2 linked regions of the Pleomorphomonas sp. T1.2MG-36 genome follow. The protein of the gene in region 1 interacts with the protein of each later gene in a pairwise test. Links are inferred from orthologs where the notes say so. Each region holds a gene or a part of one and is shown in the gene's direction. Other genes may lie near its edges. The genes, in order: QQZ18_RS17380 and QQZ18_RS16050.

Evidence for each region.
Region 2: the proteins of QQZ18_RS17380 (region 1) and QQZ18_RS16050 interact in binary tests that used the Escherichia coli proteins (3 or more experiments, as listed by UniProt). The link is inferred for Pleomorphomonas sp. T1.2MG-36 from one-to-one orthologs.

The regions. Positions count from the first base shown.
Region 1 is NZ_CATNLY010000034.1:335,581-350,026, forward strand. The notes cover bases 6,332-9,088. They hold QQZ18_RS17380 (sulfurtransferase TusA family protein), read left to right. Parts: upstream 6,332-7,470; coding sequence 7,471-7,707; downstream 7,708-9,088. Other genes in these bases: QQZ18_RS17365 (disulfide bond formation protein B), read left to right, coding at 6,332-6,608; QQZ18_RS17370 (SCO family protein), read left to right, coding at 6,700-7,299; QQZ18_RS17375 (hypothetical protein), read left to right, coding at 7,304-7,474; QQZ18_RS17385 (metal ABC transporter substrate-binding protein), read left to right, coding at 7,852-8,781; QQZ18_RS17390 (alpha-galactosidase), read left to right, coding at 8,986-9,088. Also shown: purH (bifunctional phosphoribosylaminoimidazolecarboxamide formyltransferase/IMP cyclohydrolase), read right to left, coding at 1-1,092; QQZ18_RS17345 (heparinase II/III family protein), read right to left, coding at 1,209-2,954; QQZ18_RS17350 (RsmB/NOP family class I SAM-dependent RNA methyltransferase), read right to left, coding at 3,103-4,398; zinc metalloprotease HtpX, read right to left, coding at 4,542-5,522; QQZ18_RS17360 (DUF1674 domain-containing protein), read left to right, coding at 5,575-5,808; more of QQZ18_RS17365, read left to right, coding at 6,108-6,331; more of QQZ18_RS17390, read left to right, coding at 9,089-11,073; QQZ18_RS17395 (AGE family epimerase/isomerase), read left to right, coding at 11,197-12,462; QQZ18_RS17400 (ABC transporter permease), read right to left, coding at 12,520-13,470; QQZ18_RS17405 (sugar ABC transporter ATP-binding protein), read right to left, coding at 13,482-14,446. UniProt on the Escherichia coli protein: Sulfur carrier protein involved in sulfur trafficking in the cell. Part of a sulfur-relay system required for 2-thiolation during synthesis of 2-thiouridine of the modified wobble base 5-methylaminomethyl-2-thiouridine (mnm(5)s(2)U) in tRNA.
Region 2 is NZ_CATNLY010000034.1:41,270-55,884, forward strand. Bases 11,339-14,264 are described here. They hold QQZ18_RS16050 (cysteine desulfurase family protein), read left to right. Parts: upstream 11,339-12,185; coding sequence 12,186-13,343; downstream 13,344-14,264. Other genes in these bases: nifB (nitrogenase cofactor biosynthesis protein NifB), read left to right, coding at 11,339-12,170; nifV (homocitrate synthase), read left to right, coding at 13,340-14,264. Outside these bases: QQZ18_RS15965 (hypothetical protein), read left to right, coding at 1-270; QQZ18_RS15970 (LysE family translocator), read right to left, coding at 254-892; QQZ18_RS15975 (low molecular weight protein-tyrosine-phosphatase), read left to right, coding at 996-1,457; thpR (RNA 2',3'-cyclic phosphodiesterase), read right to left, coding at 1,464-2,003; QQZ18_RS15985 (hypothetical protein), read left to right, coding at 2,182-2,319; argC (N-acetyl-gamma-glutamyl-phosphate reductase), read left to right, coding at 2,470-3,417; leuD (3-isopropylmalate dehydratase small subunit), read left to right, coding at 3,537-4,142; QQZ18_RS16000 (RidA family protein), read left to right, coding at 4,192-4,575; QQZ18_RS16005 (DUF1223 domain-containing protein), read left to right, coding at 4,817-5,473; QQZ18_RS16010 (DUF1203 domain-containing protein), read right to left, coding at 5,530-5,994; QQZ18_RS16015 (Lrp/AsnC ligand binding domain-containing protein), read right to left, coding at 6,152-6,394; QQZ18_RS16020 (hypothetical protein), read left to right, coding at 6,752-7,357; QQZ18_RS16025 (metallophosphoesterase family protein), read right to left, coding at 7,330-8,250; QQZ18_RS16030 (NUDIX domain-containing protein), read left to right, coding at 8,730-9,209; QQZ18_RS16035 (carboxymuconolactone decarboxylase family protein), read right to left, coding at 9,271-9,804; QQZ18_RS16040 (peroxiredoxin), read right to left, coding at 9,804-10,358; and 3 more genes. UniProt on the Escherichia coli protein: Master enzyme that delivers sulfur to a number of partners involved in Fe-S cluster assembly, tRNA modification or cofactor biosynthesis. Catalyzes the removal of elemental sulfur from cysteine to produce alanine.

The DNA.
Region 1 (14,446 bases):
ATCGGGCAGGCCGCCGGTGACCAGGAGGCGCAGGTTCTTCTTGGCGCCGACGATGGCGATCGCCTCGTCGGTGGCCGACGGGGCGATGATCACCTCGGTGAAGATCTCGACGATCTTCTTCGCCGTGTCGGCGTCGAGCGTGCCATTCAGCGCCACGATGCCGCCATAGGCCGACACCGGATCGCAGCGGTGCGCCTTGACGTAGGCCTCGAGCAGCGTCGCGCCAGTGGCGACGCCACAGGGGTTGGCGTGCTTGATGATGGCGACGGCCGGCACGGCCGGATCGAACTCGGCCACCAGCTCGAAGGCGGCGTCGGTGTCGTTGATGTTGTTGTAGGAGAGCACCTTGCCCTGCAACTGCGTTGCCGTGGAGACACCGGGTCGAATGTCTGTCGACCGATAGAAGCGAGCCCACTGGTGCGGGTTCTCGCCATAGCGCATGTCCTCGGCAAGCTTGCCGCCGACGGCGACGAAATCGCCCGTCTTGCCGCCGAGCACGCCAGCGAACCAGCCGGAAATCGCCGCGTCATAAGCGCCAGTGCGCGCATAGGCCTTGGCGGCGAAGCGACGGCGGGTGTCGAAGGTGACGCCGCCCTGGTCCATCTCGTCGATCACCGCCTGATAGTCGGCCGGCTCGACCAGCACGGTCACGTAGGCATGGTTCTTCGAGGCGGCGCGGATCATCGCGGGGCCACCGATGTCGATGTTCTCGATGGTCTCCTCGTAACCGGCGCCCCGCGCCACCGTCTCCTCGAAGGGGTAGAGGTTGACCACCAGGATGTCGATCGGCTGAATTCCATGGTCGGCCATCGCCTTGACATGGCCGGCGTCGTCGCGGACGGCGAGAAGGCCGCCGTGCACCTTGGGATGCAGCGTCTTGACACGGCCATCCATGATTTCCGGGAAGCCGGTGAAATCGGCGACTTCCGTGACGGGAATGCCGGCCTCGCTCAGAAGCTTTTTCGAGCCGCCGGTGGTGAGCAACTCGACGCCGCGGTCCGCGAGGGCGCGGGCGAACTCGATGAGGCCCGTCTTGTCGGAAACGGAAAGCAGCGCGCGCTTGGGAGCGACGCGATCGGGATGGCCAGCCATGGGGATGTCTCCGGGAGTGGGGATGGCGGCGCGATAGCACGAATGGCCGTCGCGCGGAACCCGCGCCCAATCGATTTGGGTCGACAATCGCCGCTTTCTCCGCCGAAAGCGGACCGTCAGCCGCCAGCGAAGAGATCGGGGCCCAGCCTCGGATCGCGCCCGCGCGGCCGGCCGCGTTGGCCCTCGGCGGTTCGGGTCATCGCCCAGGCCACTTCCGGCGTCACCCGCGCCCGCCCCGGCAGCACGATCTGCAAGCTCTTGCGGCGGCCGAGCGTGTCGGACAGGAACACGCTGTCTTCCAGTTCGGGCGCGATCAGCCCGCAGGTGAAGGTCCAGGCCTCGCCGTCGGGGGCGACGAGCAGCACGTCTCCACCGGCGGTGCGGCTTGCCCGGATCAGCGGATGCAGGTGGAAACGGATGGCGAAGCGATCGTGGCGCGGCTTGCGGCCGGCGAAACTCAACCGATCCGAGCCGACGATTTCGCCGCCATCGATGCGGAGGACGAGCCGCCGCTCGTGAATGGCGCCGAACCGGCCGGAATAGCCGTCATGGCTTGCCGCCAGCGCGATGACGTCGTCGCGATCCTCGCGGACCACCGGTACGTTGCGCGGACCGTCGATCATCACCGAGCCGAGCCGGCGAACGAGGCGAGGCGTGTCGAGGAAGGCGCCCGAGGACACGTCCTCGAGCGACAGCGTCGAATGGGCGGGCGTCGAGCGGGCGGCCGAATGCCAGCGCGGATCGTCGGCCGCGCCGCAGTTGACGATGAAGCGGTTGGGACCGCTCGACATTTCGAAGGACAGGCAACCGGCATGCGCCTTCTGGCTAACGCCGACCGGCGGGATCGGACCGGCATCCATCAGAATCACCGTACCGCCCGCTTCGAGCCTCTGGTAGCCGGAGTGGCTGGCGTTCTCGACCGGACGGCCATGGGTGTCGTCATAGGCGTTCAGCGTTGCGAGCTGGCCGGCATGGCTGGCGCTCATGCCGTTGAAGTGCGGCAGGCTGCCGTCGGAATGACGGAAGAAGCGCAGCATCGGCATCATGCGGTCGATGGCGACGATCAGTGCCTGGGGCGGGTTGACGCCGCGATTGGAATAGGCCTGTCGCAACGGCAGGAGATCGGTCAAAAGGTCGGCGATCACCGATGGATCGCGGCTGATATGACCGCCATCCGGCAGGATCTGCCGGCGGAGTTCCTGCTCCAGCCGCAGGCCAGCCTGGCGGGCGAGCCGTCCCTGATTGTCGGCGGACAGCGCGAAGACACCAACGGCCACGGCGGCGAGAAGGCGCGGATACCCATCCACGGCGTCGCTCTGGCGGCCGCGCAACCGGCGCACCTGCCTGACCAGCGACCGCAGGAAGCGGCGGTAGAAGGCCCGATCGGCATCTTTCAGGATCAGTGGCGACTGGGTGATCCAGGCGATTACCCGCCGGGCCATGTTCTCGGTCTCGTAGGCCTCCGGCGGCGCATGCGCCTCCTGGGCGATCCAGTCGGCGACGAGAGCCCGGGCATTCTGGCGGGCCAGCGCATTCTCGGCCGCCCTGAGATGCCTCAGCCAGGAGAAACCGTGCAGCGCCCGCGTCCACTCGGCCGATGGCGACGGCATGTCGAAGGGCGAGCGGCCGCCCGTCTCCACCATCTTGCCGGCAAACGCGTAGAGACCGGCATAGATGTCGGCGGCGATCGTCGGGTCGGTGGTGCGAATATCCTGCGGGGCGATGACCAGCCGTTCCGGGGTCGATCCGGGCCAGCGCCAACGCGAGAAGGGGCCGCGTTCCAGCGCCGTGACGGCACGGCGGAGGGCCAGCTCACCGGCGAACAGCACCAGCCGGGCCGTGCCGGCGACTTGTGCGCGCATCGTCAGGCCCCTTTCTGTGCTGGAGCAGGAATCACTCGCCCTTCGGAGAAACCGGAGGCGCTCATCACGGCATGAGACGCCCAGCTTGGTTACCAAGTGGTATGCGAGGCCGATCAAATTTTCCGGCAACCGGACCGGCCGTCCGCCGTCACTGACGGCGGAGGCGGGCGGCGAAGAAACCGTCGAGCCCGGAAAGCCGGGCCTCTTCCTGCTTGAGGTGCGACGGCAGGGTGCGGACAAACCCCTCCGGCGTGACGATCTCCGAGAGACCGAAAACCTCGTCCGCCGTCACCGGCACCAGGTCGAGCGGCGCCTCGATCAGCCTGAGGCGACGAATCTGGTCCTGCCCCTCCTCCGGCTCCAGCGAGCAGGTGGAATAGACGAGGAGGCCGCCAGGCCTCAGCATGCGGATCGCCTGATCGATCAGGCGGCGCTGCACGGCGGCAAGCGTCGGCACGTCGGCCGGCTTCTTTCCGACTGCCCCGTCGGGATGGCGGCGCAAGGTGCCGGTCGCCGTGCAAGGCGCGTCGAGCAACACCATATCGAAGGTGCCTCCCAGCCACTCGGTGGCATCGGCCTTGACGAGGTTGGCCTTGAGACCGAGGCGATAGAGGTTGCGTTCGAGGCGTTGCAGACGATGGTAGGATACGTCGATGGCGGTAACGTCGGCGCCGAGCGCGGCCAGCTGGGCCGTCTTGCCGCCGGGCGCCGCGCAGAGGTCGACGACCTTCTTGCCCTTGACGTCGCCCAGGAGATGGACCGGCAGCGTGGCGGCGGCGTCCTGCACCCACCAGCCACCCTCCTCGTAGCCGTCGATCTTCTCGACGGCGCCCGTGACGGGAAGGCGCACCGAACCGTTGGGGAGCTTGATCCCACCCAGCCGGGCAGCCCAACCGTCCGGATCGGACTTCACGGTGAGGTCGAGCGTCGGCTCGAAGGCGTTCATGGCGGCAATGTCGCGCGCCACGTCGGTCCCATAGTTTGCGCTCCAGCGTTCCATCAGCCACGCTGGCGTGTTGAGGGTGATGGCATCCTGTTCGGCGAGGATGGTCGCCTTGTTTTCCGAGACGCGGCGCAGGACGGCGTTGACGACGCCCTTGAACGGCATGGCGGCCTTGTCGGCGCCGGCCAGCTCGACACCGAGCGCCACGGCGGCGTGGTCGGCAACGTCCATGAACATGATCTGGGCCGCCGAAACAGCGATCACCGCTTTCAGCGTACCGGCATCGTCCGGCAGCGGCCGCGTCAGAAAACGCCCGACAGCGTCATCGATCTGTCCGTGGCGGCGCAAGGCATAGCCGACGATGGCGCGGGCAAGACCGCGATCGCGCGGATCGAGGCGCTGATAACGCTCGGCAGCGGAACCCTTGTCGAGCAATGCGTCGAGGAGACGACCCTTCTGGACACCGTCCACGAGGTCAACGGCAACGGCACGCGCCTCCATGCCCTGCGGCCGCGGCGGCCGCCGGCCACCCTGAGGCGGACGCCCGCCTTTGAACGCCCCGCCCTTCTGGCCGTCATGCGGGCGTGCCGGCCTGAATGCGTTGCCGGTTTTTCCGCCGCTCTTGCGGCCTTTGTCGTCTGCGGTCATCCCCAGGGTCCACGGTTCGAGGGCCGTCCGACAGAACCGCCCCCACCCCATGGACCGCCCCGCGAACCACGTGGCGTGGCCCAGGGGCCACCCGCCACGGGCTCGGAGCTGCGCCGCCCGAAACCACCGCCATCCGCCATCGCCATCAGGGCGCGGATGCGGTTGCCGGTATCCGGGTGGGTCGAGAACAGGTTGTCCATCCTGGCGCCGGACAGCGGATTGATGATGAACAGATGCGCCGTAGCAGGATTTTGCTCCGCTGTCATGTTCGGCACGCGATGGGCGGCCCCGGCGATCTTGTCGAGGGCAGAGGCGAGGGCCAGTGGATTACCGGAAATTTCGGCGCCCCGCCGGTCGGCGGCGTATTCTCGCGTCCGCGAGATGGCCATCTGCACCAGCATGGCGGCTAGCGGCGCCACGATGGCGGCGAGCAGAATGCCGATGCCGCCGAGCGGGCTGCGGTTCTCGCTGTCGCGGTTCATCGAGCCGAAGAACAGGCCGAAGTTGGCGAGCATCGAAATGGCACCGGCTATCGTCGCGGTCACCGTCATGGTCAGCGTGTCGCGGTTCTGCACATGGGCGAGCTCGTGCGCCATGACGCCGGCAATCTCCTCGCGATCGAGCATTTGCAGAAGGCCGGTGGTGGCGGCAACGGCTGCGTGATCGGGATCACGGCCGGTAGCAAAGGCATTGGGCTGCGGATTGTCGATGACGTAGACGGCCGGCATCGGCAGGCCGGCATTGGCGGCGAGGCGCTCGACGATAGCATAGTACTCCGGCGCGCCGGCCCGATCGACACGACGGGCGCGATGCATCGCCAGCACCATCTTGTCGGCATTCCAATAGGAGAAGAGGTTCATGCCGGCGGCGACCACCAGCGCGATCAACATGCCGCCCTGGCCGCCGATCAGATAACCGGCGCCCATGAAGATCGCCGTCATCGCGGCGAGGAGGAGGGAGGTCTTGAAGAAATTCATCTGTCCTTCCGGTGTCCGGCTGATATGCTGATCGGGTTTTCCGAAAGACAAGATGGTATGCCATCCACCCGCCATCAAGGATGCGCCCGTGACCGACACTGACAACAAGTCCCCAGCGGCACCCCAGAAAACTCTGTCTCCCGCCGCCCTCCGGGCGCTGGCCGAAGCGGAGGAGCGCCGCCGCGCGGCCAGCGAAAGCCGTCCGCAGGAGATCGGCGGCCGGGGCGGCCTCGAACCGGCCCGCTATGGCGATTGGGAAGTGAAGGGCATCGCGGCCGACTTCTAGCTCAGGCCCTTCACGAAGCTCTGATCGTCTTTCACAGTTTGGCCCCATTCCCGCCTTGTCGACGCCAAGTCAGGCCAGCAGGATGTCTTCGTCCCCCGGCAATGACGCTGCGGACGGGTTCCGGCTCAATCCAGCCCCCCAGCCCCCCGGAATTCGTATCTGCCGGCGTTGCGCCTTACGAGGCGCGGCCGGGGGCGCTTTTCGACCGGCGACCGCCCCCGAACAACCCAATCGTCGATTGCGTGGCTCGTTCCAAGCTGTTAGGCCGGAACCGCCGCAGTCGTCGTTCAGGGTGTTCCATGTCCGCTCCAGCCGCCATCCGTGCCCCCGGTCTTGCATTTCTAGCCGGCCTTTTCGCCATCATCGCCGCCTGGGGCTTCGAGATCATCGGTGGCTACCTTCCCTGCAAGCTCTGCCTGCAAGAGCGCATTCCCTATTATGTCGGCCTGCCGATTCTGCTCGTCGGCCTGCTGCTGTCTCACCGCATGCCGCGCCTTGCCCGCCTCCTCTATTTCGTTGGCGGCGCCATCTTCTTCTTCGGCTCGGCGCTTGCCGGCTATCATGTCGGCGCTGAGTGGAAGCTGTGGGAAGGTCCGTCCGACTGTGGCGGAACGCCGACGGTGATCACCAGCGCCACGGACCTGATGGCAGCGGTGAAGGGCACTCGCCTTGTTTCCTGCTCGGAAGCCCCGATCAACCTGTTCGGCCTGTCCTTCGCCGGCTGGGACGTGCTGTCCACGCTGTTCGTGGGCATCATGAGCTGGCGCGGCATCTTCGCCCGTCGCGACGCGCTGATCTGACACGCGCCCACGCCTGAAATTGATCGTTTCGCGCAAGGCCGTTCTTCGCTAGGCTCGACGCGATCCGATGCCATCGACGTTGGGAGAAGAAGTGAAAGCTCTACGCATCATCGTCTGGCTGCTTGTCGCGGTGCTGTTCGGCGCCACCGGCTGGCTCGTGTTCGGCGGCAGGCTTCCTTTCATGGAAAGCGCCAGCGTCGCGGCGAGCGACATCGGCGGCCCCTTCACCCTCGTCGACATGAACGGGCGCCCCGTCACCGACAAGACCTTTGCCGGCCGGCCGCACGTCATCTTCTTCGGCTACACCCACTGCCCGGACGTCTGCCCCACCACGCTTGGCGAATACGCGGCGCTGAAGGAGCGGCTCGGGCAGGATGCAGGCAAGGTCGACCTCCTGTTCGTCACCGTCGACCCGGAGCGCGACACGCCGGAAGTGCTGAAAGACTACCTGTCATCCTTCGGCGACATCGTGCTCGGGCTGTCCGGCAGCCGCGAGCAGGTCGATGCCGCCATCAAGACCTTCCGCGTCTACGCCCGCAAGGTACCCGGCACCGACGGCGACTATGGCATGGATCACACGGCGTCGAGCTTCATGTTCGATGCGGACGGCCGCTTCCGCGGCACCATCGCCTACATGGAAGACCAGGAAGCCGCGCTCAACAAGCTGAAGACCCTGATCACCGAGAGCTGAGCCAATGGCCGACCGACACAAACCCGAGACGGGCTCCACGAGGCGTACCCGGCTGTCCGACCATATGGCATCGCTCGCCTTGCCATTGGCCGTCATAGCCTTCGGCGCGGCCCTGTCGGCCGGCTCCGACGGCGTGCGGGCCTTCGTCGATCTCTGCCGGACGGCGTTGCCGTGACCAAAGCCGAACCGCTGCGCCTCGATCTCAAAGGGCTCAACTGCCCGCTGCCGGTGCTGAAGGCCGGCAAGGCGTTGTTCGCTCTCAAGCCCGGCGATCTGCTGGTCGTCGAAGCGACGGATCCGATGGCAGCGATCGACATCCCTCATTTCTGCCGCCAGAAAGGTCATCGTCTCGTGGACCAGACGACGGAGGGCACCGTCCTGCGTTTCACCATCGCCAAGGGCGAGTGATCGGCCTCGCGGCTTCAGAATGAAGATCCAGGGTTTACAACCGGGCGAAGCGCCCCGGGGAACGGGGCGGGGCGCATTGGCCCTTGACAGTACTCTCGGTTCGGTCCAACCGTAGTTATGTTATAACATAACATAGAGGGTTCCATGAACCGCCTTGTGATTGCCTCGTTCTTCGCCATGCTGACCGCTGGCCCCGCCTTCGCCGCCGATCGCCTGCCGGTGGTCGCCTCGTTTTCCATCCTCGGCGACATGGTGAGCCGCGTCGGCGGCGACCGCGTTTCGGTCACCACCCTCGTCGGTCCCGATGGCGACGCCCATGTCTACGAGCCGACGCCCAACGACGTCAAAGCCGTCGCCGGAGCCAAGCTGCTCGTCGTCAACGGCCTCGGCTTCGAAGGCTGGATGAACCGCCTTGCCGAAGCGTCCGGCTATGCCGGGCCGGTGACGGTGGCCTCCGAGGGCGTCAAGCCCCGCGAAATGGCCGAGGAAGAGGACCACCACGATCACGCCGAGGCGGACCACGCCGCGCACGATCATCACGGCGTCGACCCGCATGCCTGGCAAGACGTGGCCAACGCCGTCACCTATGTGAAGAACATCGCCGTCGGCCTGGACGCCGCCGATCCCGCCGGCAAGGCGACCTACGATGCCAACGCCGCCGCCTATGTCGCCGAACTTGAAGCGCTCGACGCCGAGGTCCGCGCCGCCATGGCGGCCCTGCCGGCCGACCGGCGCAAGATCATTACCAGCCACGACGCTTTCGGCTATTTCGGCGCCGCCTATGGGCTCGAACTCCTGGCTCCCGAGGGCGTCAGCACCGAATCCGAAGCCACCGCCTCCGACGTCGCGGGCATCATTCGCCAGATCCGCGAGGACGCCATCCCCGCGATCTTTGTCGAGAACATCAAGGATCGCCGGCTGATCGACCAGATCGCCGCCGAGACCCATGCCGTGGTCGGCGGCGAGCTCTACACCGACGCGCTGTCGTCAAAGGACGGTCCCGCGCCGACCTACGTCGACATGATCCGGCACAACATCGGTACGCTCACCGAGGCCCTGGCGCCCAAGCGCTAATCGCAATCGGTGCGAATTGCGACATGGCGAGGAAATTTATGCTAACGACAGGGAATCTCGGCTCAAAAGGTCAATTTCCCGGAAATGCCGCTGGAATAGCGACCTAAGGACGATCTATATCGGCAGGACGAGTGCGATGGGAATGGAGCGGGGAATCCTATGCCACCCCATCGTCTCTTCTCGTTTCATGAGCCGAGGTCGTCCATGCCGTCCACCGTCACCCTCTCCGCCGGCCCGCTTTCCTTCTCGGTCGGCCTTCCCGACCGCGGCATGCCGGAGATCCTCGCCTTCGGGCGCGGCGCGGCAGTGCCCGATTTCTGGCCGGACGTTCCGCGATCCAGCCGCATCAACGGCATGGATGCCGACGTCCCCTCGGCGGCACTGCTACCGGTTGCCGGACTTGGCGCCTTCGGATGGCCGGCCATCGTCGGCCATCGCGACGGCCGTGACTTTCTCCTCGATTTTTCCGGCTGGACAGTACGCCATGATGGCGCGACCGCGGTGCTCGCGGCGAGCGATGCCGTCGCGGGCATCGACATCGAGATTTCCATCCTGGCGAGCAAGACGGGCGTGTTCGGCCTTTCAACACGTCTGATGTCGATGAAGGACGGCGTCTACACGCTCGATCGCTGTATGGCCGGCAGCTTCCTCCTGCCTGCGGGCGAAGCGACTGCGACCCGCTTCACGGGCATGTGGGGGCGCGAGTTCCAGATCCGTCGCCATCACCTCGCCCCCGGCATCACGTTGCAGGAGAACCGCCGCGGCCGCACCAGCCACGACCGGCAACCCTACCTCGGCGTCACCGTTGGCGACGCCCGCTTTGCCTTCCATCTCGGTTGGAGCGGCAACCATCTGGTCGCCGTCGACACGCTCGACGACGGCCGCCGCCTCGTCCATCTCGGCGCGCTGTTCGAACCCGGCGAGATCCGCCTGTCCCGAGGGGACAGCTACCAGAGCCCCGTCGTCTATGCCGCCGAGGACGCGGCGGCGCTGCAAGCCTTCGTGCGCTCGGAGATCCTGACGTGGCCGGGCGGCGCCATGAGCCCACGTCCGGTGACGCTGAACACCTGGGAAGGCAACTATTTCGATCACCGCCTCGATTCCCTGAAGGCCCAGGCCGATGCAGCCGCCGCCTTGGGCATCGAGCGTTTCGTTCTCGACGACGGCTGGTTCGGTCGCCGCGACGACGACACCACGTCGCTCGGCGACTGGATCGTCGACCGGCGCAAGTATCCCGATGGCCTGAAGCCGCTCGTCGATCACGTCACCGCGCTCGGCATGCAGTTCGGCATCTGGTTCGAACCGGAGATGGTCAACGAGGAGTCCGATCTCTACCGAGCCCACCCTGATTGGGCGCTGAAGGTGGACGGGCGTCCCTTCCTGCGCTCGCGCAATCAGCAGGTCCTCGATCTGACGCGGCCGGAGGTGTCCGACCACCTGTTCGAGAAGATATCGGCGATGCTGTCCTCGCACGCCATTTCCTACATCAAGTGGGACATGAACCGCGACCTAACGCACGTCGGCGGCGTCGATGGCCGCGCGGTGACCACCGCCCAGACCCGCGCGGTCCATGCTTTGATGGCCCGTGTCCGCGCGGCCTTCCCGCATGTCGAGATCGAGAGCTGCGCCTCGGGCGGCGGCCGGACCGACTACGGAGCGCTCGCCAACACCCAGCGCGTCTGGACCTCGGACTGCACCGACGCCCTCGACCGCCTGGAGATCCAGCGCGGCGCCAGCCTGTTCCTGCCGCCGGAAATCATGGGGGCTCACGTTTCGGCCAATCCCAGCCATCAATCCGGCCGAACGCTGTCGCTGACCTTCCGGGCTCTGGTCGCATTGGCCTATCACCTCGGCGTCGAGCTGAACCCGCTCGACATGAGCCCGGCCGAACGGACGGAACTCGCCGGCTTCATCGCGCTTCACAAGCGTCTGCGCCCGCTTCTCCACGCCCCGGGAGCCAACTTCAATCTCGACCCGCGCGACGGTCGCTACGTCTGGGGCGCCATGACCTCCGATCAGGCCGCCGTCTTCGTGGCGCAAGGGCCGACCATGGTCTGCGAACAGCCGGAGCCGCTGGTCCTCCGCCTGCCGGGCTCGCCCGAACGAATGTGGCGGATCGCCGCCATCCACGGCGACAGTCCCTCGGGCTTCATCAGAATGAGCGATGGCCAGAAGAGACTATTGTCCGGCGAGCTGACCTTCAGCGCGGCGGCGCTGGCGAGCGCCGGCCTGCCATTGCCCATGCAGCGGCCGGAAACGGCTCTTCTTCTTGAGTTGACGCCGGCCGGCTAATCAACCATTCCGGACGAAAGGCGGAGTTCGGTGATCTCCTGAGATTGCCCCTTTGGCAGGCAGTGCTTAAAAAAGAAAGGAAGGCTGGAGGGCCGACGCACCGCCGCCCAGGGAGGGAAAACAATGCTCATGCAACTGAAGTCCGCCGCGCACAGTCGCTGGGTGGAGCGCGCGCCGCATCGTCTATGGCTGCTCGGCCGCGCCGACGCTCTTTTCTCCTTCTTCGAGGCGGGCTGTCGCAACCCGCTGGGCGGGTATTTCGAACTCGACGACGCGGGCCGACCGATGGCGCCGGGCGCCGACGGCGGCCTGCCGCCATCGCGGAATCTGCACATCACCGCCCGCCTCGTGCATGCCTTCGGCATTGCCTCGCTGATGGGGCGCCCCGGCGCCGCCAACCTCGTCGATCACGGCATGGATTTCCTCTGGAACGACCACCGCGACGCGTCGCACGGCGGCTATCACTGGGGCGTCGGCTATGGAACGCTGACCGATCCCACCAAGCAGGCCTACGGCCACGCCCACGCTCTCCTCGCCGGCGCCACCGCCAAGGCGGCCGGCCACCCCGATGCCAACCGGCTGATCGCCGACGTCACGGACATCTTGCTGTCCCGGTTCTGGGAGGCGGAGCCGGGCGCCGTCGCCGAGGAGTTCACCGCCGACTGGCAGCCGATCGGCGACTATCGTGGCCAGAACTCCAACATGCACCTCACCGAAGCGCTGATGGCGGCCTTCGAGGTGACGGACGACACCGAGTATCTTCGCAGGGCCGAGAGCATCGCCGAACTGATCGTCGATCGCTTCGCCTCGCGCAACAACTGGCGCCTGCCCGAGCATTTCGACGCCCGGTGGAACGTGACGCTGGAGTATGTTGGCAATCCGATGTTCAAGCCCTACGGCTCGACGCCCGGCCATTGGCTGGAGTGGGCGCGTCTGCTTCTGCAGCTCTGGGAGCTCGGCGGCCGCAAGCTCGGCTGGCTGCCGGATGCCGCGCAGAACCTGTTCCGCCTCGCCGTCACCGAAGGCTGGGACGGCGAGCGCGGCGGCTTCTACTATACCGTCGGCTGGGACGGCAAACCGTCGGTACCCGACCGCTTCTGGTGGCCGTGCTGCGAGGGCATCGGCGCCGCCCATTTCCTGGCCTCGATCACCGGCGATCCCTTCTACGAGAACTGGTACCGCCGCATCTGGGACTTCACGACGGACCACATGATCGACCGTGCGACCGGCGCCTTCATTCCGCAGCTCGACGCGGAGGACCGGTCGGCCACCAATCCCTTCTTCGGCCGACCCGACATCTACCACTCCGTGCAGGCCTGCCTCATTCCGCTGCTGCCGACCTCCGGCAGCCTCGTCAACGGACTGATGACCGAGGGCATCAAGGTCTGATCGTCAGGAGAGATAGAGTTGACGGACGCCGTCGGTCTTGGCCGGCGGCGTTTTCGTTCACCCCTTGGCCTTGCCGAGCGATGACGAGGCGACGGCCAGCACGATGATCGAGCCGATCAGCACCTCGCGCACATAGCTGTCGATGCTCATCTGGGTGAGGCCGTTGCCAAGCACGCCGAGGATCAGCACGCCGACCAGCGTCGCCAGCACATGCGGCTCGCCCTCTTCGCTCATGGTCATGCCGAGGAAGACGGCGGCGATCGCATCGAGCATCAGGCCGGACCCCTGCGTCGGATTGGCCGAAGCCACCCGGCTCGCATACATCAGGCCAGCGAGCGCCGCACCGAGACCGCTGAGGCCGAAGGCCAGGAAGCGCAACCGTCTGACACGGATACCGGCAAGACGCGCCGCCTCCTTGTTGCCGCCGATCGCATAGAGCCGGCGGCCGAAGGTGGTCTGCTCCAGCGTGAACCAGACGGCGAGGAGCACCAGGGCCGCGACGATGGTCAGGCTCGGAAGGCTAATGGTTTCGGTGAGCGAGATGCCGGAACGGGCAAAGCCGGAAAAGGCCGCGGGAATGTCGCGTCCGAAGATGGTCTTGCCGCCGGAGACCAGGAAGGCAAGGCCGCTGTAGACGGTCAGGGTGCCGAGCGTCGCCACGAAGGGCAGGATGCCGACATAGGCGACGAGCGCGCCGTTGAGAAGGCCGCCGACCAGCCCGACGACGAGCGCCAGCGCCACGCCGACCCACACTCCGTGGCCGTCGCGAAAGGCCAGCGCCGCCACGATACCGGCGAGCGAGGCCATCGAGCCGACGGAAAGGTCGAAGTCGCCCATCACCATGACGATGGTCATCGTGAAGGCCACCACGGCCAGCATAGACACCTGCTGGCTGATGTTCAGCCAGTTCTTCGCCGTCATGAAGGTGTCGGGAATTTCGACCCAGAAGAAGAGGACGACGAGAATGAAGCCGATCAGCGTGCCGTAGGTCTTGAGCGCGGAAGCCACTGGGAATTCCTTCAGGCGGAGGGCGCGGTCGGCGTCCCGAAGCAAAGCGCGGCAAGCCCGGCTTGGTCGAGGCCCTCGGTGGAAACGGTGGTCGCCACCTTGCCGTCCCGGAAGACGATGATGCGGTCGGCCATATAGACGAGCTCGGGCAGGTCGGAAGAAGCGAGCACCACCGCTCGTCCTTCGCCCGTCAGCTCGCGAAGCAGGGCATGAATGTCATAGCGAGCGCCGACGTCGACGCCGCGCGTCGGTTCGTCGAGCAGCAGGACCTCGGGCTCGCCGGCGATCGCCCGGGCGAACACCACTTTTTGCTGGTTGCCGCCGGAGAGTTCACGAACCTTCTGTCGCGGCCCCTTGGATTTCAGCTTCACCTTCGCGCCCAGATCCACCGCCCGCCGGGCCTCCTCGGCGCGGTCGAGAACGAGGCCGAAGCGGACGAGATCGTCGAGATGCGGTAGCGACACGTTGCCGGCGATCGATGCCGACGACACAAGCCCCTCCTGACGCCGCTCGCGCGGCAGGAAGGCGAGCCCCTTGGCCCAGGCGGAGACTGGCTCCTCGATCTTCACCGGTCGTCCGGCAAGGCTGATCGCGCCGTCATGGCCGCCGTCCGCCCCGACGATCGCGCGGATGACTTCGCTCTGGCCGGCACCCTCAAGGCCGGCGAGACCAAGGATCTCGCCCTTGCGGACCTCGAACGTCACATCCTGTAGATAAGCTGTGGACAATCCCTCGACGCTGAGGGCCACTTCGCTCGAAACCGGCGCGAGGCGTGGCGGATATCCTTCGGCAAACCGGCGCCCGATCATCAACTCGATCACTTCGAGTTTCTGAAGTCCTGCGATGTCGCGCGTCGTCACCGTGGCGCCGTCGCGCAACACGGTGAGGCGATCGGCAAGCTCCATCACCTCGTCGAGCCGGTGCGACACGTAGATGATGCCGGCCCCCGCCGCCCGCAGGCGACGGATCACCGCGA
Region 2 (14,615 bases), 290 kb from region 1 along the record:
GCGCCCTGGGCGGTGGTCATCCTGGTCACCGAGGTGTTTCGCCTGCGCACGGCCCTCATCTATCTCGTTGCCGGCGGCTTTCTCGGTGTCCTGCCCTCACTCGGGCTGGCACCGATGATGCGCTCATTCGACGGTGGACCGCGTGAGATCGCCATCCTGGTCGCCGCCGGCTTCGTCGGCGGCTTCGTCTACTGGCTGTCGGCCGGCCGCATGGCCGGCATCGACGGCGTGTTCCTGACCCGGCCGCGCGAGCCTAAAGACGGGCAGTGACCAGCCGGACCGCGAAGGCGCCCATCACGCCGGCGAACACATAGTCGATCCAGCGCATCGTCTTGGGCCGGGCCTTGAGAAAGGCGGCGACGCCGCTTGCGCCAAGGATCAGAGGCAGCGTCGACAGCGTCGACACCAGAAGAAACCACAAGCCGAGAAACAGCAGCTTGCCGCGAACAGCCGGATCGCCCGGCTCGACGAACTGCGGCAGGAAGGTCAGGAAGAACAGCGCCATCTTGGGATTCAGCACGTTGATCGCAAGGCCCTTCAGATAGAGCCGGGCAGCAGGCTCGGGCGGCAGAGCGCCGCCGTCCGGCGCGAAATGGCTGCCGTGACGGATGGCGCCAACGGCCAGATAGAGCAGATAGAGCGCGCCGACGATCTTCAGCACGTCGAAGGCAACAGGCGAGGCGGCGAGCAGTGCCGCGAGGCCGAAGGTCACCAGAAGCGTGTGGACCAGAATGCCGGTGTTCGTGCCGAGGAAGGCGGCGATGCCGGCGCGCCGGCCACGAGTGATCGTCGTGCCGACGAACATCGCCATGTCCGGTCCGGGCGTGTAGTTGAGCGCCAGGACGGCCAGGGTATAGGCGGCAAGCACGCCGCCGGTCGGCAGGATATCCATTCGGCACACTCCGCTGGTGCGATGGACGACACTATGGCTCGGGCCATCTTGACCGCAAGCCGCGACGCAGCGAAAACCGCCTCTCCTCAGAAGGACCCAACCGTTGCGTTCCATCCTGTTCGTCTGTCTCGGCAACATCTGTCGCTCGCCAACCGCCGAAGGGCTGATGCTGAACCATCTTGCCTCTGCCGGCCTTGCCGACCGCATCCGCGTGGACAGTGCCGGCATCGGCGGCTGGCACGCGGGCGAGCCGCCGGACCGCCGCGCCATCGCCGCCGCGCGCAAACACGGCGTCGACCTGACGCCGCTGCGCGCCCGCCAGGTCAGGAAGACCGATTTTTCAGACTTCGACCTGATCGTCGGCATGGATCGGCAGAACGTCGACGATCTCCGCCGCCTCGCCCCCAAGCAATCGACCGCGCGCATCGGGCTTTGGCTGACGGAAGCGCTCGGCCGTCCGGACGAGGTGCCCGACCCCTACTACGAGGACGACAGGGCCTTCGACGCCGTGTTCGATCTCTGCGACCGCGCCGCCCGCGCCTTCCTGGAAAAGCTGCGCGCCTGACGCGGCTCAGGCCGCGAGCGGATAGGCTTCCTCGACGAGATAGGGCCCGCCGCCGACCGAGGCGCGCGAAGAATAGAGCACGAAGCGATCGACCGGAAAGCGCGGACCGATGAAATCGCCGTGCTCGGACAGCCAGCGGGCGACGTCGGTCGAGGTGGTGCCCTTGAAGCGGGCAAGGGTGACGTGCGGAATGTAGCGCCGTCCCTCGGCCGGCAGGCCCAGCCGCTGAATGATGCGCTCATGTTCGGCTTGCAGCTCGATCAACTGGTCGGTCGGCTCCACCTTGACCGCCAGCGAATGCGGCACCCGGCCCGAGGCGAAGCAGTGCAAGCCTCTGAGGCTGAGCTCGAAGGGGGGCCGGTAGACGCGGTCGAGCGCGGCGGCCACCTCGTCGGCCGTCCGGTGGTCGATGTCGCCGATGAAGCGCAGCGTCACATGGTAATTGGCCGGATCGATCCAACGGGCGCCGGGAAGGCCGCCTTTCAGGAGTGACAGGTGGAAGCCGGCCGCGGCGGGGACTTCGAGGGCGGTGAACAGCCTGGCCATGGCAACCTCATCGGCGTTGCCGCCCGGGGCGCGGCCCTCCGGAGAGGAATCGTCGGACCGGGGCGGAAGGAGCAATCAAGGGTCGACCAAAGGTCAACCCCGATGCAAGCCCTTTTGTTCGCTTGGCCCGGCCAATGGCGCGATTATATACAGGCGAAACACGCAACAGGCCGGAGCCATGCAGTTCGACGATCCCGCCAATGACAACGATGATCCCGATGTCATCTTCGCGCGCAAGATAGCGCGGGGGCTGGCCGTTGTACTGGCCATCGGCCTGTTCGCCTATCTCGCCGTCACCTATATTCTGCCCGTCTGAGCCCGGCGCACTTGCCCGAGGCGCATGCGTCAAGGCGCATGACAGCGGCGGCCGATGATGGTAAAGCCTCTCGGCACTCCGCCCGGCGTCCCGCCGCGGCGGACTTTCCAACACGTACCGGCGACGGCCGGCCAATTCCGGGCAACGATTATGACGCGGGCGAAGATCTACATCGACGGCGAAGCGGGCACCACCGGCCTCCAGATCCGCGACCGTCTCGCCGCCCGCGACGATATCGACCTGCTAACCATCGACCCCGACAAGCGCAAGGACATGGACGAGCGCCGCCGGCTTCTCAACGAAGCCGACGTGGCCATCCTCTGCCTGCCCGACGACGCCGCCAAGGAGTCGGTGAGCCTCATCGACAACGACCGCACGGCGGTGATCGATGCATCCACCGCCCATCGCGTCGCGCCCGGCTGGGCCTACGGCTTCGCCGAGATGACCAAGGGCCAGGCCGAGGCGATTGCCAAGTCGAAACGCGTCGCCAATCCCGGCTGCTGGCCGCAGGGCCTGATCGCCGGCATTCGTCCGCTGATCGATGCCGGCCTGCTGCCCGCCGATGCGGCTCTCACCTACAACGGCGTCTCCGGCTATTCCGGCGGCGGGCGCAAGATGGTCGAGGACTATGTCTCGGCCGCCGATCCCTCGCCGTTCATGCCCTATGGCCTGACCTTCAAGCACAAGCATCTGCCTGAGATGTCTGCCTACACCGGCCTCAGCCACGCCCCGCAGTTCCAGCCGGCGGTGGGCAATTTCGCGCAGGGCATGCTGACCTTCGTGCCGCTTCGCCTCTGGTCCGTCGCGCCCGGCCTCTCCGCTCGGGCGATCCACGAGCTGCTGGCCGACCGCTATGCTGGCGAAGCCTTCGTCAAGGTGATGCCCTTCGAGGCCAGCGAACGGCTTGCCGGCCTCGATCCGCGCTCCCTCAACGGCACCAACGAGCTGCGCCTGCATGTGTTCGCCGACGCCGCCGGCGACGAGGCGCTGATCGTTTCGCTTTACGACAACCTCGGCAAGGGCGCCTCCGGCGCCGCCGTGCAGAACCTCAACCTGATGCTGGGACGGCCGGCCGCGACCGGCCTCGTCCCCGCCTGATCGCCTGGAGCATCGCGCGGAAAAGTGGGAACCGGTTTTCCGCGAGAACGATGCGACAACAAGAAAATGGTCGACATCGCGTTCACCGGAACGCATGTCGCTTCGGGAAAGGAAAGATCATGCAGAAATTCGACGTGCTCACCGGCGTGGCCGCGCCGCTGCCGATCCTCAACATCGACACCGACATGATCATCCCCAAGCAGTACCTCAAGACCATCAAGCGCACCGGTCTCGGCAAGGGCCTGTTCTCGGAGATGCGTTACCGCGAGGACGGCTCGGAAAATCCCGACTTCGTCCTCAACAAGGACGCTTGGCGCAAGGCGGAAATCCTGGTGGCCGGCGACAACTTCGGCTGCGGCTCGTCGCGCGAGCATGCCCCCTGGGCGCTGCTCGACTTCGGCATCCGCTGCGTCATCTCCACCAGCTTCGCCGACATCTTCTACAACAACTGCTTCAAGAACGGCATTCTGCCGATCATCGTCTCGCCCGACGATCTGAAGAAGCTGATGGACGACGCCGAGCGCGGCGCCAACGCCACGCTGACCGTCGATCTCGCCAACCAGGTGATCAAGGGGCCGGATGGCGGCGAGGTATCCTTCGACATCGACCCGTTCAAGAAGCATTGCCTCCTGAACGGCCTCGACGATATCGCCCTGACGCTCGAGAAGGCGTCGGAGATCGCCGCCTTCGAGGCGCAGAACGCCACCGTCCGCCCCTGGGCCTGATGCCGGACGCGCTCTCCCCGCCGGGGAGAGTGCCCACCGGAGGCTGACCATGCGCCAGCTCGTTTCCACCGGTTCGCCCTTCGAAACCGTCGCCGGCTATTCGCGCGCCGTTGCCGACGGTTCATGGTGCTTCGTCTCAGGCACCACCGGCTACGACTACGCGACCATGACCATGCCGGACGATGTCTCGGCACAGGCGGAAAACGCCATGGCCACCATCGCGCGAGCCCTTGAAGATGCCGGTTTTTCGCTGTCCGACGTGGTTCGCGTTCGCTACATCGTCACCGACGCCGCCTATGCCGACCCGGTGTTCTCCGTCGTCGGGCGCTGGTTCGCGGATATCCGTCCCGCGGCCACGATGATTGTCGCCGGCCTCATTCGCCCGGAAATGAAGATCGAGATCGAAGCCACCGCCCTGCGGAATCCGGCTTGATTCGTCGAGGTCATCGGCCATGACGATGCGTTGACCGATTGGTTCGGTCAAGCACTCGTGAGTGGATCGCCGCCCGCCGCTGGCGTATTCCTTGGATCAGCAAAGAACAAAGGCGAAGAGGTGGGCCTTGGATACCTTATTATGGCGGGGGACTTTCGGGGGATTTGCTCGCGGCATGGCATCCTGCTGTGTCGCATTGGCAGTCGGAAGCAGTAGCGCTGTTGCGGCCGACGTCGTCGAATTGTTCACCAGTCAAGGATGTTCCGCCTGCCCGCCGGCCGACAAGGTCCTGGCTAAGCTCGCTAAGGATCCCAACACCGTCGCCCTCACCTTCGCCGTCGATTATTGGGACTATCTCGGCTGGCGCGACACCTACGCCAAACCCGAGTTCACCCGTCGCCAGAGAGAGTACGCCAGGGCGCGTACCGACCATGCCGTGTTCACGCCGCAGGCGGTTCTCAACGGCCGCGAGGCGGCGATCGGCAGCCGCGAGGGCGAGATTCGCGCTTCCCTCGACGTCATGCGCGACAATGGCGAAACACCGGACCTCGCCGTTGGCGCCCGCATCAGTGACGACCGTATCGTCGTCAATCTTCCGGCCAAGAACTACGACGGCGAAGCCTCGGTTTGGATCGCCGGCTATCTGCCCCCCAAGACGGTGGACATCGGCTCGGGCGAGAATCGTGACCTCGCCATCACCTACGTCAACGTCGTCGACCGAATGCAGGTGATCGGCCTGTGGTCGGGCGAAGCGATGACGCTGGAACTGCCCCTCGCCGAAGTGGCGCCCGAGGGCACCGCCGGCCTTGCCGTCGTCGTTCAAGCCAGGAAGAACGGCCTGCCCGGGCCGATCATCGGCGCCACCCGGCTGGCCCTCCAGAGCGGCGGCTCCAGCTGATCGCTTTGCCCAGGCTGCGGTGATGCGGCTTGGCGGAAGAATGCCTCTTTCGCCTCTCAGCGATCAACGCGACCCGAGTAGCATCCCCGCTTTGCGTTGTGAACGTGGATGTACCTCACCGCCGGATTCGAAAAGAATCGCTCGATCGTCGTTTCGATGTGATTGCCGTCGGTCACATCAGCGTCCACCATCATGTCGTATTGATCGAACGCCCTGAGCGACAACAGGCGCCCCCTCATGACCTCAGGCACTTCGTCAACGGCATCATAGGCCGCCACGGCACCTTCGCGAACGAAGATTGCGTGCGAGGCACGATAGGGATTGTCCGCCAACTGGCTGAAATGGTTGACGAGCAAGACCGTTTCACCAACCTCTCCCTCGCGCATTTCCACCCGGTCCGGGTAACCCGGCTTATGGTCTACGACGTAGCGGATCGCGCCACGGACCGCGAGTTCCTCATCGGACAGTCCATAAAGCGGTTGGTAGGCGCTCGGCGAAATGCCCGTGATACGAAACGACATGATCGATCTCCGCTGTTGGTGCGGAGCAAAATCATGCCTTTCGAGGTCGTGAACCACCCGTTTCTTGCACAGGCGAACCGGAACGGTAGCTGAACCTGTCGAGAATCATCCGCGCTTCGGTTCTCGAAGCCACGTCAGCCCGAACGAACCTACACCCTCAGAATGCCCGGAAGGTCAGGGTCGTCAAGGTCCGCACGATACCGGGAATCGACGAGATCTTCTCGTTGATGAACTTGCCGATGTCCTCGTGGGTGGACGCGTCGACGTAGATCTTCATCAGCAGATCGTATTCGCCCGACGTCGAGTAGAGTTCAGAGGCGACTTCTAGGGCATAGATGGCGTCCGCCACGGCATAGGTCTGACCGGGCGCGCACTGCAACTGGATGAAAACGGGCTTCATGGTCTTCCTCCTCGCCGGCCACCGCGCGGCGCCGGGGCATCATACCGTTTCCGTCGGGTTTCGACCTTTCGGTCGGAACCTGACAGGAAGCGGAAGCGCCCGACCGGGCGCCGGCCGGTCAGGCCGACACCCGCTTGAGCCGGATGAGTCCGGATCAAGCGGAACGCGTATCACTGCCCGACTTCAAACACCACGGCCGCCCCTGCCGCAAGCCCTTCTTGAGGAATGCCGCAGGGCTCTTTCCCCAGATGACGCAGTCCGCTGTGGGCGAGATATGGTTAAGCTGGTCCTAATTCCGCCATCGCTGTATGCTTTTGGAAAGGTGGCTCAAAGCGGCCCCAACCGACAGGATGAACCATGGCAGGCGGCGAAGCGGGCGACAACAAGATCAGCGATGGCAAGGTCCGGCGGCTTTCCGACGCCGTACGGCGCGTGCGAATTGCCGAGAGCGAGCGTTCCGACGCCTACGCCGACCTGCACGAAGGCGATCGAGCGCGGCTGGACCTGCTGGCCGAAGAGCTGGCCGGCGTATTCTCCGAGCTTCCCGCCGACGACGCCTATTTCATCTGCAAGGTGGCCGGCTCGACACCGCCGCGCCTTTGGATCGATCCGACCACCCATGTGGTAATGGCGCGCGACCGCCGCTCCTATCGCTTTCTGAAGGACACGCGGCTGGGCCGCCTGACGCTTCACGAGAGCGCCGACCTCGATGAGACCGCCGACGCAGTGACCGACTACATCGCCGAGCGGCTGATCGAGCGCGATCGGGCCGTCGAAAGCGACGCGCTTGTCAGCAAGCTGCGGACCGTGGCACTCGACCGCCGCGAGGGCGGCGAGGCCGCTCGCGAACGGGCCGGCGATCGCGGCTCGACGCTGATCTGGGCGCTGATCGTCTTTCTCGCCGGATTTGCCGTCGGCGCACTTGGCCTCGTGGCCTATGCCTGGTTCATGGTGCCGGGCTGACGGTCATCGCTGACGATCTCCTCGGCGCGCGTCTCCACGAAAGCCCCCCCAGGCACCGCCTGCATCAAGCGATGATGCATCCGGAACCGACCATCGACCCTCTCGATGTCGAACAGATTGAAACCGGCGGCGGGATGACGGCCGTCCGGGCGTTGCGTCGCGGCGGGCACACCGATGACCGGCACGCTACCCCTCGGGCCGGCAAGCGACAACCGCGTCGGCTGATGGGTATGGCCATGCAGGACCAGTTCGGCGCCGTAGCGCGCGATGACCTTGCGGAAGCGCGCGGCGCCGGAAAGACGCTTGTGCCACGCCGTCGCACCTTTCACGGGGGGATGGTGGATCAGCACCACGCGGCAAAGGCCGGCACGGCCAAGCTTGTCGAGGACAGCCGCCAGCCGCTCTTCCTGCGTCTCGGAGAAGCTGCCCGTCGCCATGAAGGGACCGGTGGCAACGGCCGAAGACACCCCGACGATCGCCACGTCGCCGCGCCGCCGCACATAAGGCCAGCCGTCGGCCTCGCCGGCATCGGCCGTCATGTAGGCGGCCCAGGCTTTCCGCGCCCGCCGGGCCGCGCCGGGCACGTAGGCGTCGTGATTGCCTGGAACGGCGCTCACCACCTCGCCCGACCCGATCAGCCCGAGAAAGGCGGAGGCCGTGGCATACTCGCCGGCCAGCGCGATATTGACGAGATCGCCGGTGACCGCGATGTGATCGGGCCGTTCTGCGGCGATCGCCGCGATCAGTGCCGCCTCGACGTCGTCGCCGAAAGCACGCGACCGGTTGCGACGCCAGTTGACGTAGCCGAGGATGCGCTTGGAAGCGAGATCGCGAATGCGCGCCGACGGCAGCGGCCCGAGATGCAGGTCTGAGATATGGATCAGGCGGAACATGATCCTTGGGTAACCGATGCACGCCCGCCGGTAAAGATGAACGGCCCCACCATCAAGAAAAGGGGCGGATCGCCGCCCGGCGACCCGCCCCGAATGGTATGCTCACGAAGTTGGTTCACGCCTCGAACCGTTGCGCGTCCGGACCGGACTAACGCCCCCAGAATGTCAGCACGGCGGCGACGACATGGGGATTGTTCGCGTCGACGGCCGACACCCAAATATAACGCTGAGCACGGTTGAAGCGACGGCGGAAGAGGGAAAACATGATAGCCTTCTTCTGAGGTTGTTGAGAGAAATCACAAGCGACTTCTCTTTCACACCAAAGCTATAGCAAATGCACAATGTTTTTGCCATGAGGCGAAACACTGAGCTTTCCTTTGAGGTAGAATTGGTTAACCCAAAGTATAACCTATACGAAAGGCTAAATTGTCCGACCGATGACTCATCGACTTTCAAACCGGTCGCCGCGTGAGGATTTCGTGAGCGCAACTCGCCTGCTCGATGCCGTGCAACCCCTTGTCGCACAAGCCCGATCCCTGGCCGTTCGCCTGTGGGGCGGAACGACGCTGGGGGTGCGCGCCGTCGCCTTGACCGAGGGGCGCGTGCTGCTGGTTCGCCACACCTACGTGTCCGGCTGGCACCTGCCCGGAGGCGGCGTGAATGCGCGCGAGACGGCCGAAGCCGCCGCCCGGCGCGAGCTCTTCGAGGAGACCGGCTACGAGGCTTCGGCACCCGCCCGCTTCCTCGGCCTCTACTTCAATCCGGCCATGGCCGGCCGCGACCACGTGGCGCTCTATCATGTGCCGGATTGCGTGCTGCGCCGTGCCTTCCGCGCCAATCGCGAGATCGCCGAGCTCGGCCTTTTCACGCTGGACGGCCTGCCGGAGGGGACGACCACCGCCACGCGCCGCCGCCTTTCGGAGCTGTTCGACGGGCTACCGCCGGCCGATCGCTGGTAACGAAACGCCCGGCCGGAGATTGTCCGGCCGGGCGTTCAAGCTTGATCAGGCGACCTGCGGCTCAGGCAGCGACGACCGCCGCCGTCTCGAGCGCAACCGCCGCCGACTGGATGATGGCGGCGAAGCGAACGGCGGTCTGCACCGCCGAGGCCGGCAGGCCTCCCTCGCGCACCACCTTCTCGTGGCTGTCCATGCACATTCCGCAGCCGTTGATCGCCGAAACGGCGAGGCACCACAGCTCGAAATCCACCTTGTCGACGCCGGGCTTGCCGATCAGTTGCATGCGCAGCCGGGCCGGCATGGTCCGGTACTCCGGGTTCGACGTGAGGTGCAGGAAGCGGTAGTAGACGTTGTTCATGCCCATCAGCACGCCGGCACCGCGCGCCGCGTCCAGCGCCTCGGCGGAGAGGTGGCTCGCCGCCTCCCCTTCGAGCGCCGCCGCGACGTCCGCGTTGCGCGTCGCATGACCACAGGCCACGAACAGACCGTACTTCTGCTGCGGTGTCAGGCTGTCGTCCTCGGCCATCGCCGAGAGGTTCAGCTTCACATCGCGCGCATAGGCGGGGAACCTGTCCTGCAGGCTGGCGATGGACATCAGGCAGCCTTCAGCGTGTCACCGCCGACCTCGCGGTTGCACGGGCAGAGCTCGTCGGTCTGCAGCGCGTCGAGGACGCGCAGCGTGTCCTTCGGGTTGCGGCCGACGTTGAGGTTGGTGCCGTAGATGTGCTGGATCGTGTTGTCGGGATCGACGATCACCGTCACGCGGTAGGCAACGCCGGCCGGCGAACGAACGCCAAGACCATCGACCAGCGAACCGGTGGTGTCGGCGAACGACCAGATCGGCAGCTTGTCGAGATCCTTGTGATCGCGCCGCCAGGCCAGCTTGACGAACTCGTTGTCGGTCGAACCGCCGAGCACGACGGCGTCACGATCTTCGAAGTCCTTGGAGAGACGGGCGAACTCGGCGATCTCGGTCGGGCAGACGAAGGTGAAGTCCTTGGGATAGAAGAAGATCACCTTCCACTTGCCGGGGAAGGACGCTTCGGTGATTTCCTCGAACGCGGAGACGCCCCCCTCGACGTGATTGTTGAAGCCGGGCTTCACACCGGTGACGGTGAAGGAGGGGAGCTTGTCGCCAATACCGAGCATGTCGAATATCCTCATTACGAGTGGGTTTTGAAACGGACGGCCGGCACTATCGGAAACTCCGGCCGGAAATGCAAGCCTTTCTTAGAGGCATTTTAATGTAGGTCACTTGTATTTGATAATTAAGGGGTTTCACTGATATTTTCCGCCTAACCGCACGGGGATGCGCCACTGCGCGGTTTCGCCGGGCGTTCGGGCACACGGCACCCGTGGCGAAGGCGTGTCGTAACTCCGACAAAGCCTGTCACTTGCCCTGTCGTCTTCGTCGCACACCCTCCTATCTCATTGATATGAAGTGAATTTCAATCTGGCATGTCGCTTGCGCTGCACCGGACGACCTCGTTTCGTCCGGAGAGTGCCATGTCCTCGCAGATCGTTTCCCTCGACAGCCCGACGGTCACGCCAAGCCCGCGGCGCGGTGGCTGCACGTCGTCGTCCTGCGGCACATCGCCCCGCCCCGCCGGCATCGATGCCACGACCTGGGAGAGGATCAAGGATCACCCCTGCTATTCGGAAGAGGCGCACCACTACTTCGCGCGCATGCATGTGGCCGTAGCGCCGGCCTGCAACATCCAGTGCAACTACTGCAATCGCAAATACGACTGCTCCAACGAGAGCCGGCCGGGCGTCGTGTCCGAACGGCTGACGCCACAGGAAGCGGTGCGGAAGGTCGTCGCGGTGGCCGCCGCCGTGCCGGAGCTGTCGGTGCTCGGCATCGCCGGTCCGGGCGACGCGCTGCACGACTGGAAGAACACCCGCGCCACCTTCGAAGCGGTGCGCAAGGTCATTCCCGACCTCAAGTTCTGCCTCTCCACCAACGGCCTTGCCCTGCCCGACCATGTCGACGAGATCGCCGAAATGGCCATCGACCACGTGACGATCACCATCAACGCCGTCGATCCGGAGATCGGCGCCAGGATCTACCCGTGGATCTTCTTCGACCACAAGCGCCGCACCGGTCTCGAAGCCGCGACGATCCTTCTCGAGCGGCAGATGCTCGGCCTCGAAATGCTGACTGCGCGCGGCATTCTCGTGAAGATCAACTCGGTGATGATCCCCGGCATCAACGACCATCACCTTGCCGAGGTCAACAAGGCGGTGCGCGCGGGCGGCGCCTTCCTGCACAACGTCATGCCGCTGATTTCCGACCCCGCCCATGGCACCCACTTCGGCCTCACCGGCCAGCGGGGCCCGACACCAGCCGAACTCAAGGCGGTGCAGGACCAGCTGGACGGTGGCGCCAAGTTGATGCGCCACTGCCGCCAATGCCGCGCCGACGCCATCGGCCTTCTCGGCGAAGACCGTGGCCAGGAGTTCACTCTCGACCGGTTGCCGGAGATCGCCACCTACGACCCAGCCGCTCGCGATGCCTATCGCGCCTTCGTCGCCGCCGAGCGCGGCGACCGGGGCGCCGCCCGCGACGACGCCATGCGGCGCATCGGCGCGGTAGCCGACGACGCCCGCCTCCTCGTCGCCGTTGCCACCAAGGGCGGCGCCCGCGTCAACGAGCACTTCGGCCATGCCCGCGAGTTCCAGGTCTACGAGGCTGGGCCAAACGGCATCACGCTCGTCGGCCATCGCAAGGTCGACGCCTATTGCATGGGTGGCTTCGGTGAGGACGCGCCCCTCGCCCCCACCATCGCCGCCCTGAACGGCATCGACACCGTGCTGTGCGCCAAGGTGGGCGACTGCCCGCGCGATGCGCTTCTGGCCGCCGGCATCACCGTCACCGATGCCCATGCCTTCGACTACATCGAGGCGGCTGTCGGCAAGATCTACGCCGCGCGTTTCGGCCGCGCCATCGCCGCCGCCTGATCGCGAGGGATCGCCATGGTCGCAGATTCGGCCGTCTACCTCGACGCCAACGCCACCACGCCGGTCGACCCGCGCGTGGCCGAGGCCATGCTGGCGGCATTGACCGGCCTGCATGGCAATCCTTCGTCCGCTCACGCCGCCGGCCGTGACGCGCGGCGCGCGATCGAGGCCGCCCGGCGCGACGTCGCGAGGCTGATCGGCGCCGACCGGCCGGATGAGGTCGTCTTCACCTCTGGCGGCAGCGAAAGCAACGTTACGGCCATCCGTGCCGCGCTCGCCGCCCGCCCCGGACGTCGCGAGGTGGTGACGTCCACCGTCGAGCACGCGTCGGTCCATGCGGCGCTCGATCGCCTCGCGGCAACGGACGGCATCGACATCCATCGCCTTCCCGTCGACGAATGCGGCCGGCTCGACCTCGACGCCTACCGCGCCGCCCTCGGTCCCGGCACAGCGCTGGTGACGCTGATGACCGCCAACAACGAAACCGGCACGCTGTTTCCCATCGCCGACCTCGTGCCTGCCGCCCACGCGGCCGGCGCCCTCTTCCACACCGACGCCGTGCAGGCCGCCGGTCGTGTCGCTCTTTCGGTCGCCGCCAGCGGCGTCGACATGGCCTCCTTCAGCGCCCACAAGCTGCACGGCCCGAAAGGCGTCGGCGCCCTCCATGTCCGTGCCGGCAAACCCTTCGCCGGTCTGATCGTCGGCGGCCGTCAGGAGAAGGGACGCCGCGCAGGCACCGAGAACGTGCCGGGCATCGTCGGCTTCGGTGTCGCCGCTCGTGTCGCCCTTGCGGACTGCCATGCCCAGCGCATCGCCCGTTTGCGCGACCGCCTCGAAAGCGGTGTCGTCGCGGCTCTTCCCGGCACGCGCGTCCTCGGCGACCCGCAGGCACGCCTTGCCAACACCGCCTGCCTCGCATTTCCGGGTATCGACGCCGAGATGATGCTGCACCGCCTCGATCGGGCCGGCATCGCCGCGTCCTCCGGGTCCGCCTGCGCCACCGGCGAAGCCGCACCGAGCCATGTGCTCGCCGCCATGGGGCTGACGCACCTCGCCGGTTCGACCATCCGCTTCTCGCTATCGCGCTTCAACACCGACGCCGACATCGAACGCCTTCTGGTTTTGCTGCCGGCGATCGCGCGCGAAGCCCGCATCCTGGAGACCGTGGCATGATCGGCGCCCGCCTCAACGACACCACGCTGCGCGACGGCGAACAGGCGCCGGGCGTCGCCTTCACCCGCATCGAGAAACTGGCCATTGCCGAAGCACTGGCTGCGGCCGGCGTCGCCGAGATCGAAGCCGGCACGCCGGCCATGGGCGATGAGGAGATCGACACCATCGCCGCCATCGTCGGCCTGGCGCTGCCGGCCCGCGTCGCTGTCTGGTGCCGGATGCGCGACGAAGACATCGCCGCCGCCGTCCGAAGCAGCGCACCGGCCATCAACCTGTCCATCCCCGCGTCCGACCTGCAGCTCGCGGCCAAGCTCGGCATCGACCGGCGCGAGGCGCTCGCCCGCATCGCCCGCTTCGTGCCGTTGGCTCTCGACCTCGGCTTTTCGGTCTCGGTCGGTGCCGAGGATGCCTCGCGTGCCGATCCCGATCACCTCGCCGCCATGACCGAAGCCGTGGAGCGCGCTGGCGGCTGGCGGTTGCGGCTTGCCGATACCGTCGGCGTGCTCGATCCGCTGTCGACGGCGAGGCTGGTATCGGCCCTGAAGGCCCGCACGTCGCTCGCCTTGGAGTTTCACGGCCACGACGACCTCGGTCTCGCCACCGCCAACACCCTTGCCGCCCTGCGCGCCGGCTGCGCCGAAGCGTCCGTCACCGTGCTCGGCCTCGGCGAGCGAGCCGGCAACGCGGCGCTGGAACAGGTGGCCGTCGCCCTACTGCGTCTCGATGGACGGTCGACCGGCGTCGACCTGCCGTCGCTGAAACCGCTTGCCGAACTGGTCGCCAGCGCGGCCGGACGTGGCGTGCCGCCCGGCAAGGCCGTCGTCGGACGCGACGTGTTTTCCCACGAAAGCGGCCTCCACGTCGCCGGTCTTCTCAAGGAGGCCGAGACCTATCAGGGGCTCGATCCCAGGCTGCTCGGGCGACACCACTCGGTCGTCGTCGGCAAGCACTCCGGCGCCCAGGCGCTGGCCCACGTCCTCGCACGTTGCGGCATCGCCCTTGACCCTGAACTCGCCGCACCGCTCGTCGAGGAGGTCCGGCGGGCCGCGACCGAACGGAAGCGAGCGCTGACCAACGGCGAACTCGCCCATCTGCATGCCGCATTGGCGTCTTCGGCCGAACGATCGTCCGAGGGCTGACCGCTTCCCTTCCCGAAGGCCCTCCCCTATAAATCGTACAAAACTTAGGGAGGGCGCACATGTCCACGCACAAGCCGGTTCGTATCGGCGTCGTTTCCACCGCCAAGATCGCCCGTGAGAAGGTGATCCCCGG